2 regions of the Streptomyces tatrensis genome follow, and region 2 is predicted to be linked to the other one. Evidence: riboswitches for the same ligand, from Rfam matches in the RefSeq annotation. Region 2 holds a riboswitch; the other holds the start of a gene.
The links. A riboswitch is a leader RNA that binds a small molecule or an ion and turns the genes downstream of it on or off. The one in region 2 is predicted to bind S-adenosylmethionine.

Region 1: it holds a riboswitch for S-adenosylmethionine, as region 2 does, so the genes downstream of both, ACODT5_RS28350 (aminotransferase class V-fold PLP-dependent enzyme) here and thrC (threonine synthase) in region 2, are expected to answer to the same signal.

Annotation. Positions count from the first base shown of each region.
Region 1 covers NZ_JBMDLB010000011.1:2,789,718-2,797,084, reverse strand. The annotation lists gene ctaE (aa3-type cytochrome oxidase subunit III) at 1-316, shown strand, start outside; gene qcrC (cytochrome bc1 complex diheme cytochrome c subunit) at 393-1,202, shown strand; gene qcrA (cytochrome bc1 complex Rieske iron-sulfur subunit) at 1,199-2,257, shown strand; gene qcrB (cytochrome bc1 complex cytochrome b subunit) at 2,254-3,882, shown strand; gene trpD (anthranilate phosphoribosyltransferase) at 4,092-5,156, shown strand; gene ACODT5_RS28355 (hypothetical protein) at 5,282-5,440, shown strand; SAM riboswitch class IV at 5,551-5,667, shown strand; gene ACODT5_RS28350 (aminotransferase class V-fold PLP-dependent enzyme) at 5,924-7,342, shown strand; gene ACODT5_RS28345 (ferredoxin) at 7,356-7,367, shown strand, end outside.
Region 2 covers NZ_JBMDLB010000011.1:4,449,292-4,456,658, reverse strand. The annotation lists gene ACODT5_RS35965 (extracellular solute-binding protein) at 1-142, shown strand, start outside; gene ACODT5_RS35960 (DUF3263 domain-containing protein) at 248-499, shown strand; gene otsB (trehalose-phosphatase) at 554-1,402, shown strand; gene ACODT5_RS35950 (alpha,alpha-trehalose-phosphate synthase (UDP-forming)) at 1,811-3,271, opposite strand; gene ACODT5_RS35945 (glucosyl-3-phosphoglycerate synthase) at 3,360-4,346, opposite strand; SAM riboswitch class I at 4,578-4,736, shown strand; gene thrC (threonine synthase) at 4,754-6,079, shown strand; gene ACODT5_RS35935 (MoaD/ThiS family protein) at 6,279-6,557, shown strand; gene ACODT5_RS35930 (cold-shock protein) at 6,951-7,157, shown strand.

The sequences.
Region 1 (7,367 bases), 1.7 Mb from region 2:
GTGGTTCATCATCACGTTCGTCATGGGTGCGATCTTCATTGGCGGCCAGGTGTTCGAGTACACCGAGCTGGTCAAGCACGAGGGCATGAGCCTCTCGTCCGGTCCGTACGGCTCGGTCTTCTACCTGACCACCGGCTTCCACGGTCTGCACGTGACGGGCGGTCTCATCGCCTTCCTGCTGGTCCTCGGCCGGACGTACGCGGCCAAGAGGTTCACCCACGAACAGGCCACGTCGGCCATCGTCGTGTCCTACTACTGGCACTTCGTCGATGTCGTCTGGATCGGCCTCTTCGCGACGATCTACCTGATCAAGTAGCGAACACGTCGCCGGGCCGGACCCGGCACTCCATCCAGACACACCGACGCAGAAGATCCTGACACCGGGGTAATCCGTGAAAAAGCTCTCCGCACGACGACGCCATCCGCTGGCGGCGGTCGTCGTTCTACTCTTCGCGCTGGCGGTTACCGGGGGGCTGTACTCCGCCTTCGCGCCCGCGGGCAATGCGAAGGCCGACGAAACCGTCCAGTCCCTCGCCATCGAGGAGGGCCAGAAGCTCTACGCCGTCGGCTGCGCAAGCTGCCACGGTACCGGCGGTCAGGGTTCCTCTGACGGCCCCAGCCTGGTAGGCGTCGGCTCCGCTGCCGTCGACTTCCAGGTGATGACGGGCCGTATGCCCGCCCAGCAGCCCGGCGCCCAGGTGCCGAAGAAGCCCGTCATCTACACCCAGGCGCAGGCCGACCAGCTCGCCGCGTACATCGCGTCCCTCGGAGCCGGCCCGATCACGCCGACCGAGAAGCAGTACGACCCGGCGGGTGCCGACATCGCCAAGGGTGGTGAGCTGTTCCGCAACAACTGCGCGCAGTGCCACAACTTCACCGGCGAGGGCGGCGCGCTGACGGACGGCAAGTACGCCCCCAACCTCGAGGGCGTCGAGCCGAAGCACGTCTACGAGGCCATGCTCACCGGCCCGCAGAACATGCCCTCCTTCCCGGACAGCACCATGCCGGAGAAGCAGAAGAAGGACATCATCGCGTACCTCCAGCACGTGAACGGCGAGAAGTCGACCAACCCTGGTGGCCTCAAGCTCGGTGGCCTCGGCCCCGTCTCCGAGGGTCTCTTCGGCTGGGTCTTCGGACTGGGTGCGCTGATCGCTGTCGCCGTCTGGGTCGCGGCCCACACCGCTAAGGCCAAGAAGTCATGAGTAGCCAAGAGATTCCCGAAGAGAAGCACCTGCCGAGCGAGCAGGGCGACGCGCACCACGGTGCCGTGGCAGTGGCGGACGACCCGTTCGCCGACCCGGGTCTGCCGGTTCACAAGCCGCGGATCCAGGACATCGACGAGAGGGCCGCGAAGCGCTCCGAGCGCACGGTGGCCTTCCTGTTCACCCTGTCGATGCTGGCCACGATCGGCTTCATCGCCTCGTTCGTGATCCTGCCGGTCGACAAGATCGTCTACATCTTCCCGATCGGGAAGGTGAGCGCTCTCAACTTCGCCCTGGGCATGACCCTCGGCGCGGCCCTCTTCTGCATCGGCGCGGGCGCGGTCCACTGGGCCCGCACCCTGATGTCCGACGTGGAGGTCGCCGCCGAGCGTCACGAGATCGCGGCCCCGGCCGAGGTCAAGGCGCAGGTCATGCAGGACTTCGCGGACGGCGCGCGCGAGTCGGCCATCGGCCGCCGCCCGCTCATCCGCAACACGATGTTCGGTGCGCTGGCCCTGCTGCCGCTCTCCGCCGTCGTGATCCTGCGCGACCTGGGCCCGCTGCCCGAGGACAAGCTGCGCAAGACCATCTGGGCGCGGGGCAAGATGCTCATCAACCAGAACACGATGGAGCCGCTGCGTCCCGAGGACATCGTCGTCGGTTCGCTGACCTTCGCCATGCCGGAAGGCCTGGAGGAGGACGCGCACGACTTCCAGGTGCAGATCGCCAAGGCCGCCCTGATGATCGTCCGCATCCAGCCGGAGAACATCAAGGACAAGAAGGAACTGGAGTGGTCCCACGACGGGATCGTGGCCTACTCCAAGATCTGCACCCACGTCGGCTGCCCGATCAGCCTGTACGAGCAGCAGTCGCACCACGTGCTCTGCCCGTGCCACCAGTCCACCTTCGACCTCTCCGACGGCGCCCGAGTCATCTTCGGCCCGGCTGGTCACGCGCTCCCGCAGCTGCGGATCGGCGTCAATGACGAAGGTTTCCTCGAGGCGCTCGGCGACTTCGAAGAGCCCGTCGGTCCCTCTTTCTGGGAGCGCGGATGAGCACTGCCACTCAAACCAAAGAGCGCAAGGCTCCGGCCGGCGAGCGCGTAGCCGACTGGGCCGACGGCCGGCTGGGCATCTACAGCCTCGCCAAGGCCAACATGCGCAAGATCTTCCCGGACCACTGGTCCTTCATGCTGGGCGAGATCTGCCTCTACAGCTTCATCATCCTCATCCTCACGGGTGTGTACCTGACGCTGTTCTTCCACCCGAGCATGGCCGAAGTGCACTACGACGGTTCGTACGTCCCCATGCAGGGCGTCGCGATGTCGGAGGCCTTCCGCTCGACCCTGGAGATCAGCTTCGACGTCCGCGGCGGCCTGCTCATCCGGCAGATCCACCACTGGTCGGCGCTGATCTTCATCGCGGCGATGCTCGTGCACATGATGCGCGTGTTCTTCACCGGCGCGTTCCGCAAGCCCCGTGAGGTCAACTGGGTCTTCGGCTTCCTGCTGCTGGTCCTCGGCATGTTCACCGGTTTCACCGGTTACTCCCTGCCGGACGACCTGCTCTCGGGCACCGGTGTCCGCTTCATGGAAGGCGCGGTCCTGTCCGTGCCGATCGTCGGCACGTACCTGTCGTTCTTCCTGTTCGGCGGAGAGTTCCCCGGCGGCGACTTCGTGGCCCGGTTCTACTCGGTCCACATCCTGCTGCTGCCCGGCATCATGATGGGCCTGCTGGTGGCCCACCTGATCCTGGTCTTCTACCACAAGCACACCCAGTTCGCGGGCCCCGGCAAGACCGAGAAGAACGTCGTCGGCATGCCGCTGCTCCCGGTCTACATGGCCAAGGCCGGAGGCTTCTTCTTCCTGGTCTTCGGTGTCATCGCGGCCATCTCGGCGATCGCCTCGATCAACCCGATCTGGGCGCTCGGCCCGTACCGCCCGGACCACGTGTCCACCGGTGCGCAGCCCGACTGGTACATGGGCTTCTCCGAGGGCCTGATCCGTGCCATGCCCGGCTGGGAGATCAACCTGTGGGGCCACACCCTCGTCCTGGGTGTCTTCATCCCGCTGGTGATCTTCCCGCTGGTCCTGGCGGTGATCGCGGTCTACCCGTTCATCGAGTCCTGGGTCACCGGGGACAAGCGCGAGCACCACATCCTGGACCGCCCGCGCAACGCCCCGACCCGTACGGGCTTCGGTGTGGCATGGCTGACGTGGTACGTCATCCTGCTGATCGCCGGTGGAAACGACATGTTCGCGCAGTACTTCCACCTGTCGATCAACGCGATCACCTGGTTCGCCCGCATCGGCTTCTTCGTCGGTCCGGTCATCGCGTTCATCATCACCAAGCGGATCTGCCTCGGCCTCCAGCGCCGGGACCGGGACAAGGTGCTGCACGGTCGCGAGACCGGCATCATCAAGCGCCTGCCGCACGGTGAGTTCGTCGAGGTCCACGAGCCGCTCTCGCAGGGCAAGCTGCACGCGCTCACCTCGTACGAGCAGTACGAGCCCGCCGAGATCGGCCCCACGGTCGACGAGAACGGCGTCGAGCGCAAGGTGAAGGCGCTGGAGAAGCTCCGCGCCAAGCTCAGCAAGGGCTACTACGGGGAGAACAACCAGATCCCGAAGCCCACGGTCGAGGAGTACAAGGAGATCCAGAGCGGCCACGGCCACCACTGATCTCCCGCAACACGGCTTCACAGCTTCACGCATGACGCACCACGCACCACGCATGACTGCTTGAGGGACTGATTTCGGTCAGTCCTGGTGTCGCCACGGCGAGAGCCCCGTCCAGTGTCTGGACGGGGCTCTTTGCCGTCCCCGGGGCTGGATAGGCTGATCCCCTTCCCATTCGACGTGGAATCCTCGACGAGCAGCAGGAGCGGACCATGACCTTGGTGACCCCGGCAGGCGGCGACAGCGTGGCGGCCCGCGGCTGGCCGGGCGTTCTGGACGCCCTGCTGTCCGGCCGGGACCTCGGCGCCGACGACACGGCCTGGGCCATGGACCGGATCATGCGCGGGGAGGCCACCGACGCCCAGATCGCCGGATTCGCCGTCGCGCTGCGGGCCAAGGGGGAGACCGTGGCCGAGATCAACGGCCTGGTCCGCGCCATGTACGAACACGCCAACCTGATCGAGGTGCCGGGCCGGACGGTGGACATCGTCGGCACCGGCGGCGACGGGGCCAAGACGGTCAACATCTCCACGATGTCGGCCATCGTGGTGGCCGGTACGGGTGCCAAGGTCGTCAAGCACGGCAACCGGGCCGCGTCCTCCGCGAGCGGCTCCTCGGACGTCCTGGAGAAGCTGGGCGTCAACCTCGACCTCACCCCCGCGCGGGTGGTGGAGGTGGCCGAGGAAGCCGGGATCACCTTCTGCTTCGCGGTCAAGTTCCACCCCGCGCTGCGGCACGTGGCGGCGGCCCGCCGGGAGCTCGGGATCCGGACCACCTTCAACTTCCTCGGCCCGCTGACCAACCCGGCGCGGGTCCGGGCACAGGCCACCGGTGTGGCCGACGCCCGGGTGGCCCCGATCGTCGCGGGCGTCCTCGCGGAGCGCGGCTCCTCGGCGCTCGTCTTCCGCGGCGACGACGGGCTCGACGAGCTCACCACCACGGCGACCTCCCGGGTCTGGTGGGTCCGCGACGGCGAGGTCAGGGAGCAGGGCTTCGACCCGCGCGACATCGGCATCCCGCTGGTGGACGTCTCCGCGCTGGCCGGCGCGGACGCCTCCTTCAACGCGGACGTGGCCCGCCGGCTGCTGGCCGGCGAGACCGGCCCGGTCCGCGATGCGGTGCTCCTGAACTCGGCGGCGGCCCTGGTGGCGCTGGACCCGGGCGCGGGCACTCTGGAGGAGCAGCTGGCCGCGGGTGTTGTACGGGCGGCGGAGTCGGTGGACTCGGGCGCGGCGCGGGATGCGCTGGCGCGCTGGGTGGCGGCGAGCAACGCGTAGGGCTGGGGCGGCCGGCGGCGGTTCCCGCCGGGCTCATCGCCGGTCGGAGGCCGGCGCAGCCGGGCGAGGCCCGGGAGGCCGCTCGCGGCCGAGTGGTGCGAGCGCGGCACGTGGAGTGGGTCGCGGTGCTCCTGAACTCGGCGGCGGCCCTGGTGGCGCTGGATCCGGGTGCGGGCACTCTGGAGGAGCAGCTGGCCGCGGGTGTCGTGCGGGCGGCGGAGTCGGTGGACTCGGGCGCGGCCCGGGATGCGCTGGCGCGCTGGGTGGCGGCGAGCAACGCGTAGCCGTCCCCGTTCCCGTTCGACGGGATCCGGCCAAGATCCAGCATTGACCCCGGTCCGCCATGTGGACCGGGGTCTTGCGTTCGGAAGATCGTGTGGCAGGATTCTCCTCAGGTCACGAGTGACAGCGTTTAGGCCCCGGCTTGCTGTCCGGCAACCCTCCTTCCGTGGCGGGGTGCCCCGGGTGATGACCAGGTCGTAGGCAGTGAGGTCTACGGCAAGCGCGGATCCCTCGAACACCAGGGGTCCTGGTCTCTCGAGGAGCGTTTTCCGTGAGCAAGCGAATGCGATAGGGCGACTCCGCCCCTTCTTCACCCCCCGGAACAGGGTCACTTCCGCGTACCCGCAGCACGCCTGCGGCAGCACATCTGTGCGCGGCCGCCGATCCGTATTCCGGGGCACTCCCGTACCCCGAACGGCCGCAGCGCCGTATCCGCGTACGGGCACACCGAAGCCATTCACACCTGCCTGCCGGGAGATTCCGCCATGTCCGCAACCCTGAACGCCGTCACCGCCACCGCGACTGCTGCCGTCGTCGACCCTGCTTGTGTCGAGCCGCTGCCGGTCCTGGGCCGGGACGTCACCGTGCCGCTCGTCACCGGCGGCGAGGTCACCTACGCCGCCCTCGACTACGCGGCCAGCGCCCCCGCGCTGCAGCGGGTCTGGGACGACGTCGCCGCGTACGCCCCGTACTACGGCAGCGTCCACCGCGGCGCCGGGTACCTCTCGCAGCTCTCCACCGACCTGTTCGAGCAGAGCCGGGTCACGGTCGCCGAGTTCCTCGACTGCCGCCCCTCCGACCAGGTGATCTTCACCCGGTCCACCACCGACTCCCTCAACCTGCTGGCCGCCGTGCTCCCGGCCGACTGCCAGGTCTTCGTCTTCGAGACCGAGCACCACGCCTCGCTGCTCCCGTGGACGAACGCCCAGGTCACCTACCTCAACGCCCCCCGCACCCCGGACGAGGCCGTCGCCACCCTGGAGCGCGCCCTGGCCGACCGCGACCCATCCCCTAGCTCTTCGAGCTGGGGAGACCCCAAGGGCCCGGCGCTGGTCTGCGTCACCGGCGCCTCCAACGTCACCGGCGAGCTGTGGCCCGTCAAGGAGCTCGCCGCCGCCGCGCACGCCCACGGCGCCCGCATCGTCCTGGACGCCGCCCAGCTGGCCCCGCACCACCCCGTCTCGGTCCAGGACCTCGACGTGGACTGGGTCGCCTTCTCCGGCCACAAGCTCTACGCCCCCTTCGGCTCGGGCGTGCTCGCCGGCCGCGCGGACTGGCTCCAGGAGGCGGACCCGTACCTCGCCGGCGGCGGCGCCTCCCGCAAGGTCGCCCGTCGCGAGGACGGCGGCGTGGATGTCGAGTGGCACACCACCGCAGCCCGCCACGAGGCCGGCTCCCCGAACGTCATCGGCGTCTACTCCATCGCCTCCGCCTGCAAGGCGCTGAACGAGGCCGGCTTCGAGAACCTCGTCGCGCGCGAGCAGCGCCTCATCGCCAAGGTCCGCGAAGGCCTCGCCGAGGTTCCGGCGGTCCGCGTCCTGTCCCTCTTCGGCGACGACGCCCCCCGCGTCGGCGTCATCTCCTTCGTCGTCGACGGCTGGAACAGCTCGCACTTCGCGGCCGCGCTCTCCGCCGAGTACGGCATCGGCGTCCGCGACGGCCTGTTCTGCGCCCACCCGCTGGTCCGCACCCTCCTCGGCAGCGAGCCGCAGGCCCAGGGCGAGTGCGGAGCCCCGGAGGCGGCCCCGGGGGAGCGGTCGCTGAACGCGATCCGCGTCAGCTTCGGCGCAGGCACCCCCGACGAGCACGTCGAGCGCTTCGTCCGCGCGGTCAAGGAGCTCGTCGCGGACGGCGCCAAGTGGCAGTACCGCACCGAAGAGGGCCGCTGCGTCCCGGCCGTCTGACAGGCTGCGGGGCATGACGTACTGG
Region 2 (7,367 bases):
GTACCCGGTGGGCAAGAAGTCCTGGGCGGCCGTCAGCGAGGACGTCAAGAAGAACATCGGCAAGGCCGTGCAGCCGGGCGGACAGCCCGACAAGACCCTCGCGGACCTCGCGGAGATGGCGCGCAAGGCGGAGCCCCGCTGATCCGGGCCGGATCGGCGCGCTGATCGGCGCGCTGGTCCGTGCGCTCGTCCGCGCGCTGGTCCGCGCCGGGCGGGGGCTGTCGTAGGGCGGGGCTAATCTGGCCGTATGACGGACGCGGACGAGAGGCCGCCGGCCGGGCTGAGCGCCGACGAGGCGGCCGTACTGGCCTACGAAGGCCGCACCTGGCCCGGGCCGGGCGCCAAGGAGCGGGCCATAAGGGAAGGACTGGGGATGCCCCCGGTCCGGTACTACCAGCTGCTCAACGCGCTGATGGACGACCCCAGGGCCCTCCAGCACGCACCGGGCACCGTGAACCGGCTGCGGCGCATCCGCGAGGCCCAGCGGGCGAGGCGGTAGCTGCGGGGCCGCGCGCCGTAGCCGTGGCCCGGTTGGGCCGTTAGGGTCGTGCGTATGGGGAGCCATCCGCACGATCTGCCGATGCCCGTCACCGCCGCCGGACGCGAGGGACTCGCAGCCCTCCTCCGCGCACCGCGCCGCTCCGTCGTCGCCCTCGACTTCGACGGCACCCTCGCCGACATCGTCCCCGACCCCGACCAGGCACGGGCCCACCCCGGAGCCGTCCCCGCGCTCGCCGCCCTCGCCCCCGAGGTCGGCTCCATCGCGGTCGTCACCGGCCGGCCGGCCGGGGTCGCCGTCCGCTACGGCGGCTTCGCCGGGGTCCCGGGACTCGAACACCTGGTGGTGCTCGGGCACTACGGGGCCGAGCGCTGGGACGCCGTGAGCGGCATCGTGCACGCTCCGGCCGAGCATCCGGGGGTGGCGGCGGTCCGGGCGGAGCTGCCCGGGTTCCTGGACGCGATCGGCGCGTGGCGCGGGACCTGGATCGAGGAGAAGGGCCAGGCGCTGGCCGTCCACACCCGCCGCGCGGCCGACCCGGATGCGGCCTTCGCGGCCCTGCGCGAGCCCCTGGCGGGGCTGGCGGCCCGGCACGGCCTGATGGTCGAACCGGGCCGGGCCGTACTGGAGCTGCGGCCGCCGGGGATGGACAAGGGCGTCGCCCTCACGGAGTACCTCGCGGAGGTGGGGGCGGAGGCCGTGCTCTACGCCGGGGACGACCTCGGGGACCTCGCGGCGTACTCGGCGGTGGAGAAGCTGCGGGCCGGGGGGATGCCGGGGCTGCTGCTGTGCAGTGGCTCCGCGGAGGTTCCGGAGCTGGCCTCCCGCGCGGACCTGACGCTGTCCGGACCGGCGGAGGTCGTCGCCTTCCTGGCGGGGTTGGCCGCGGCCGTCCGGGCTTAGTTCCTGACGCGCCCCTCGGGTCCCTCGCGTCCCGCCGCGCCGCCGGGCGGGTGCGGCTCGCTGCCCTGCGGGGCCGTCCCCTACCCACCCTTCCACCGTTCCCCGGGCTCCGCCCGGACCCCTGCCGTGTGCGGCGCCGTTCCCGGGGGCCAGCCCCCGGACCCCCGCTCCTCAAACGCCGGAGGGGCTGGATTTCCGCTCGGCGAGGCTGGGACGGGCCGGCCGGCTGGGTTGCCGCGCAGCGGCAAATCCAGCCCCGCCGGCGTTTGAGGCGCGGGGTCTGGGGCGGAGCCCCAGGGGGTCCGGGCGCAGCCCGGCTGGGGGTCCCCCCGGACGGAGTCTGGGGGATGGGCGAAGGGCGGGGAGGGGACTTCGCCCCGCGCAGCGGCAAGGGGTGCTGTGGGGCCGTCAGGTGCGCAGGGCGTCCAGCTGGGACGTGAGCCACTGGGCCGGCGGGAGGGCCGTCGCCGCCGCGGCCAGGCGTTTCGTACGGTCCGCCCGCTCCGCCGCCGGCATGGAGAGCGCGGCGTGCAGGGCCTCCGCCGTCGCCGTGACGTCGTACGGGTTCACCGTCAGCGCATCCGCGCCCAGCTCCTCGTACGCCCCCGCCCCGGTGGACAGCACCAGCACGCACCCCGCCTCCGAGACCACCGGGATCTCCTTCGCGACGAGGTTCATGCCGTCCCGCACCGGGTTGACCAGCGCCACGTCCGCCAGCCGGTACGCCGCCAGCGACCGCGCGAAGTCGTCCTCGACGGAGACGAGCACCGGCTGCCAGTCGGCCGTGCCGAACTCCTCGTTGATCGAGGCCGCCAGCTCCCGCACCGACTCGGTGTACTCCCGGTAGACGGTCAGGTCCTGCCGGGACGGGTACGCGGAGGCCAGGTGGACCACCCGCTCGCGCCACTCGGGGTGCGTGATCAGCAGCTCCCGGTACGCCAGCAGCCCCCGCAGGATGTTCTTCGACAGCTCCGTGCGGTCCACCCGGACGATCGTCTTCAGCCCGCCGACCTCCGCCCGCAGCGCCGCCAGCTTGTCGTCCACCTCCGGCCGGTGCGCGAGCGCGCGCAGCTCGTCCCCGTCCACGCCGAGGGGGTAGGGGCTCACCGTGGCGAACCGCTTCTCCGCGTACGTCCCGCGGTCCGCGAGCAGCTTGCGGTGCCACACCCCGGCCTGTCCGTCCCGGGGGAAGAAGGGGTCCGCGATGCCGGTCGCATCATCGAGGTGCGCGCCGGTGATGAAGTTGTGGGCCCACCCCCAGGTGTGGAACCCCAGCCGGTCCGCCCCGAGCATCCCCCACACCAGCTGGCTCCGGATGTCCGCCGGGAGCATCTCCAGGAACTCCCGCGAGGCCCACGGCGTGTGCGTGAAGTGCCCGATCCGCAGGTCGGGGCGGAGCTCCCGGAGGAGCCCCGGGGCGAGGGCCAGGTGGTAGTCCTGGATCAGGACCGCCGCGCCCTCGGCCGCCTCCTGCGCCAGCGCCGCAGCGAAGGCCTCGTTGTACGTGACGTACGCGTCCCAGCGCCGCCGGAACTCCGCGTCGAAGACCGGCTCGCGCGGGATCTCGTACAGGTGGTGGTGGAGGAACCACAGCACCGAGTTCGCGATGCCGTTGTACGCCCCGTCGTACACCTCGGGGTCGATGTCGAGCATCCGTACGCCCGGCTCGGCGACCCCGCGCCGTACCGCCTCCCGGTCCGCGTCGGACAGGGCCGCGCAGATCCACAGCGCCCCCGGCTGTTCCGCGAGGGCCGCGGAGAGGCCGGAGACGAGGCCGCCCCCGCCGCGGCGGGCACTGAGCGTGCCGTCCGCAGCGAGGGCGTACGAGAGGGGGCCGCGATTCGCGGCGACGAGCACCTGGGAAGCCATGCGGCGAACCTAGCCCGCCCCGCCTCCGGTCAAACGTCGGTGCCCGCGTGTGCGCGGGACCGAGAGGAAGGCCACACCGCCGAGGGCGCTATGCCACGCGGCGGCGCGCGTACTCCTCGATGTCGAGCATCGGGGGCCGCTCCTCGGTGTCCACGGCGTAGGTGTGCGGTACGAACCCGTCCGGGCCCCGCTCGAACTGCGTCAGCTCGGGGCGTACGAGGTGCCCGCGCGAGAGCCGTACCTGCGCCGTGCGGTAGATCGCGGCGGCCATCCGCCCCAGCGCCTGGCCGTCCTGGTGGCGGTGCAGCCGTACGCCCACGTCCACCTGGGCCAGCGCGTCCAGCCCGGCCGTGTGCAGGGCGTCCACCAGCAGCCCCAGCTCGACCCCGTAGCCCACGGGGAACGGCAGCCGCTCCAGCAGCTCGCGGCGTACGGCGTACTCGCCGCCCAGCGGCTGGACGAAGCCGGCCAGCTGCGGCCAGTGGAGGTTGAGCAGGGGGCGGGCCACCAGCTCCGTGACCCGGCCGCCCTGGCCGTGGGCCCTGGCGGAGGCCAGGGCGTTCGGGTCGCTGAACTCCTGGCCGAAGGGGCGGTCGTACATCGCCTTGACGAAGCGCACGTCCGGATCGGTCAGCAGCGGGCCGACGATCCCGGACACGAAGGCGGCCGAGAAATCGCGCAGATCTGCGTCCACGAAGCAGACGATGTCGCCGGTGGTGACCAGCAGCGAGCGCCACAGCACCTCGCCCTTGCCGGGCAGCGCCGGGATCCGCGGCAGCACCTCGTCGCGGTGCACCACACGGGCCCCGGCCTTGGCCGCGACCTCCGCGGTGCGGTCGGTGGAGCCCGAGTCGATCACGACGAGCTCGTCCACCAGGGGCACCGGCAGCCCCTCGATCAGATCGCGCCTGATCACCTCGACGATCCGGCCGACCGTCGCCTCCTCGTTCAGCGCCGGCAGCACCACGCTCACCGTGCTGCCCGCTGCCCGCTTGGCCGAAAGCAGCTGGCCGAGCGGTCGGTCGGCGGCTGACCAGGAGCGGTCTGCCAGCCAGCGCTCCACCTCTTCCAGCACCTTCAGCACTCCTTGTTCCCTCACGCGTTCTGCACGGGTTCGACACGGGTTCGACACTGGGATCATCACTCGTTTGGACCGAAATGTGATCCATCTCGCCGTTCGGACGGCTGTCTCAACCACCCGGGCCTTCGGTTACAGTCTTGAACAACGCGAAGGTCCACCGCATGCCGGGGGGCCCCGCGTACAAACGCACCGGCGCGCCACAGAGCGCGTCCGCCGGTGCCATACCGCTCATCCAGAGGGGCAGAGGGACACGGCCCGTTGAAGCCCCGGCAACCCTCCAGTCGGTTCTCGCGATCGCGCATTCCAGCGCCGCCAGCGAGGTCCCCGGCTAGGGAAGGTGCCAATTCCGTCTCATGGCGAAGTGCGCCATGGGGAAGATGAGGAGAAAGGGCCTCGCCATCATGGCTGCACAGTCTGTCGCAACCTCTGCCGAAACCGTTGAAAACACCGGCGTTGAAACCAACACCGTTGGCACCTCTGTCGATCTCGGTCCCGCCACCGGCCTTTCCTGTCGTGAGTGCGGTACCCGCTTCGAGCTCGGCCCGATCTTCGCCTGCGCCGAGTGCTTCGGCCCGCTCGAAGTCGCCTACGACCTGCCGCTGGGCGACCCGGAAGCCCTGCGCGCCGCCATCGAGGCCGGCCCGAACAACATCTGGCGCTACGCGCCGCTGCTGCCCGTCCCGGCGGACGTGGCCTCCAAGCCGAGCCTGAACCCCGGCTTCACCAAGCTCGTGGACGCGGCCAACCTGGCCAAGGAGCTCGGCGTCACCGGCAAGCTGTACGTCAAGGACGACTCCGGCAACCCGACGCACTCCTTCAAGGACCGCGTCGTGGCCATCGCCGTCGAGGCCGCCCGTGCCTTCGGCTTCACCACCCTCTCCTGCTCCTCCACCGGCAACCTGGCCGGCGCCGTCGGCGCCGCGGCCGCCCGCGCCGGCTTCCGCTCCTGCGTGTTCATCCCGCACGACCTGGAGCAGGGCAAGGTCGTCATGGCCGGTGTCTACGGTGGCGACCTCGTCGGCATCGAGGGCAACTACGACGACGTCAACCGCTTCTGCTCCGAGCTCATCGGCGACCCGCTGGGCGAGGGCTGGGGCTTCGTCAACGTCAACCTGCGCCCGTACTACGGCGAGGGCTCCAAGACCCTGGCGTACGAGATCTGCGAGCAGCTCGGCTGGCAGCTGCCCGACCAGATCGTCATCCCGATCGCGTCCGGCTCGCAGCTCACGAAGATCGACAAGGGCCTGCAGGAGCTGATCAAGCTCGGCCTCGTCGAGGACAAGCCGTACAAGATCTTCGGTGCCCAGGCCGAGGGCTGCTCGCCCGTCTCGACCGCCTTCAAGGCCGGTCACGAGGTGGTCCGCCCGCAGAAGCCGAACACCATCGCTAAGTCGCTGGCCATCGGCAACCCGGCGGACGGCCCGTACGTCCTGGACATCGCGCGGCGCACCGGCGGCTTCGTCGAGGACGTCAACGACGAGCAGGTCGTCGAGGCCATCAAGCTCCTCGCCCAGACCGAGGGCATCTTCGCCGAGACCGCGGGCGGCGTGACCGTCGGCGTGACGAAGAAGCTCGTCGAGAACGGGCAGCTCGACCCCACGCTGACCACCGTGATCCTGAACACCGGTGACGGCCTCAAGACCCTGGAGGCGGTGGCCGAAGGTGGTGGCCAGACCGCCACCATCCGCCCCAGCCTGGACGCGTTCCGCGCCGCCAACCTGGCCTAGGGGGGTGTCCGGCGGATCAGGGCCGGGCCCGGGTGGTCTGGCACCGCGCCTTGCCGCGTTGTCGTCGGTCGCCGACGCTCCGCGTCGACTCCCTCCTCCGCCTTGCAATGCACGGCACCAGACCACCCGGGCTGATCCGGCCCTGATCCGCCGGACACCCCCTTCTCTTCTCCCTGCACACCGGAAAGGCAGTAGCGCCATGAGCGTCAACGTCCGCATCCCCACCATCCTGCGCACCTACACCGGCGGCCAGGCCGAGGTCCCCGCCGAGGGCGCGACCCTCGAAGAGGTCATCCAGTCCCTGGAGGCGAGCCACCCCGGCATCGCCGCGCGCGTCCTGGACGACCAGGGCAAGCTGCGCCGCTTCGTCAACGTCTACGTCAACGACGACGACGTGCGCTTCGAGGGCGGGCTGCAGACGTCCACCCCGGACGGCGCGGGCATCTCGATCATCCCCGCCGTCGCGGGCGGCTGCTGAGCGGTCAACGGCTCGTAGAAACTGAATTGCCCCCTCCGTTACCAAACGGAGGGGGCAATTCTGCTTGATTGGGCGCGGTAGAGTTGGGGAAGTCCCCTCCGCTGTTCTTGCCCGCCGCATATGAGCGGGCCGCTGGAGGGTTGACATTGAGTCAACATGCAAGCGCGCTATGGGTCGTTGGCCAGGTTTGTCCGGCCCGAGTTGCCCAGGAATATTCCGGGTTTTCACCCTATTTCAATCTTTTGGCGTGTCCAGAATTCTCGTCGGAATGACCTGTTGCAGACAGCAGCGGTGCGGATACATTCAGCCCCGGTCGAGGCGTTCCGGCGCAAGTTCTGACCCGGGACCGCGAAGTGCGGTCCTGCGCAAGGGCCAGTAATAGGGGAGTTAGGCATGGCTCAGGGCACCGTCAAGTGGTTCAACGCGGAGAAGGGCTACGGCTTCATCGCGGTCGACGGTGGTGCGGATGTGTTCGTCCACTACAGCGCCATCCAGATGGACGGGTACCGCACCCTTGAAGAGGGTCAGCGGGTCGAGTTCGAGATCTCGCAGGGCCAGAAGGGTCCGCAGGCGGACATGGTCAAGCTCGCCGCCGGCTAGTCCGACCGCGATCGACCACCGACACGTACGGGGCCGCGCACAGCGGCCGCGCACGACGGCACAACGGCATATGTACGAGGGGCCCACATCCTGGACACGGGATGCGGGCCCCTCGTGCGTGGCGGTTCCGGCGCCCTTGCGGCGCCTGGGTGTTCATCCCGGGTTGCCCGAAGCCGCTTGCACTCGGGGGGGTCGAGTGCTAATCATTGG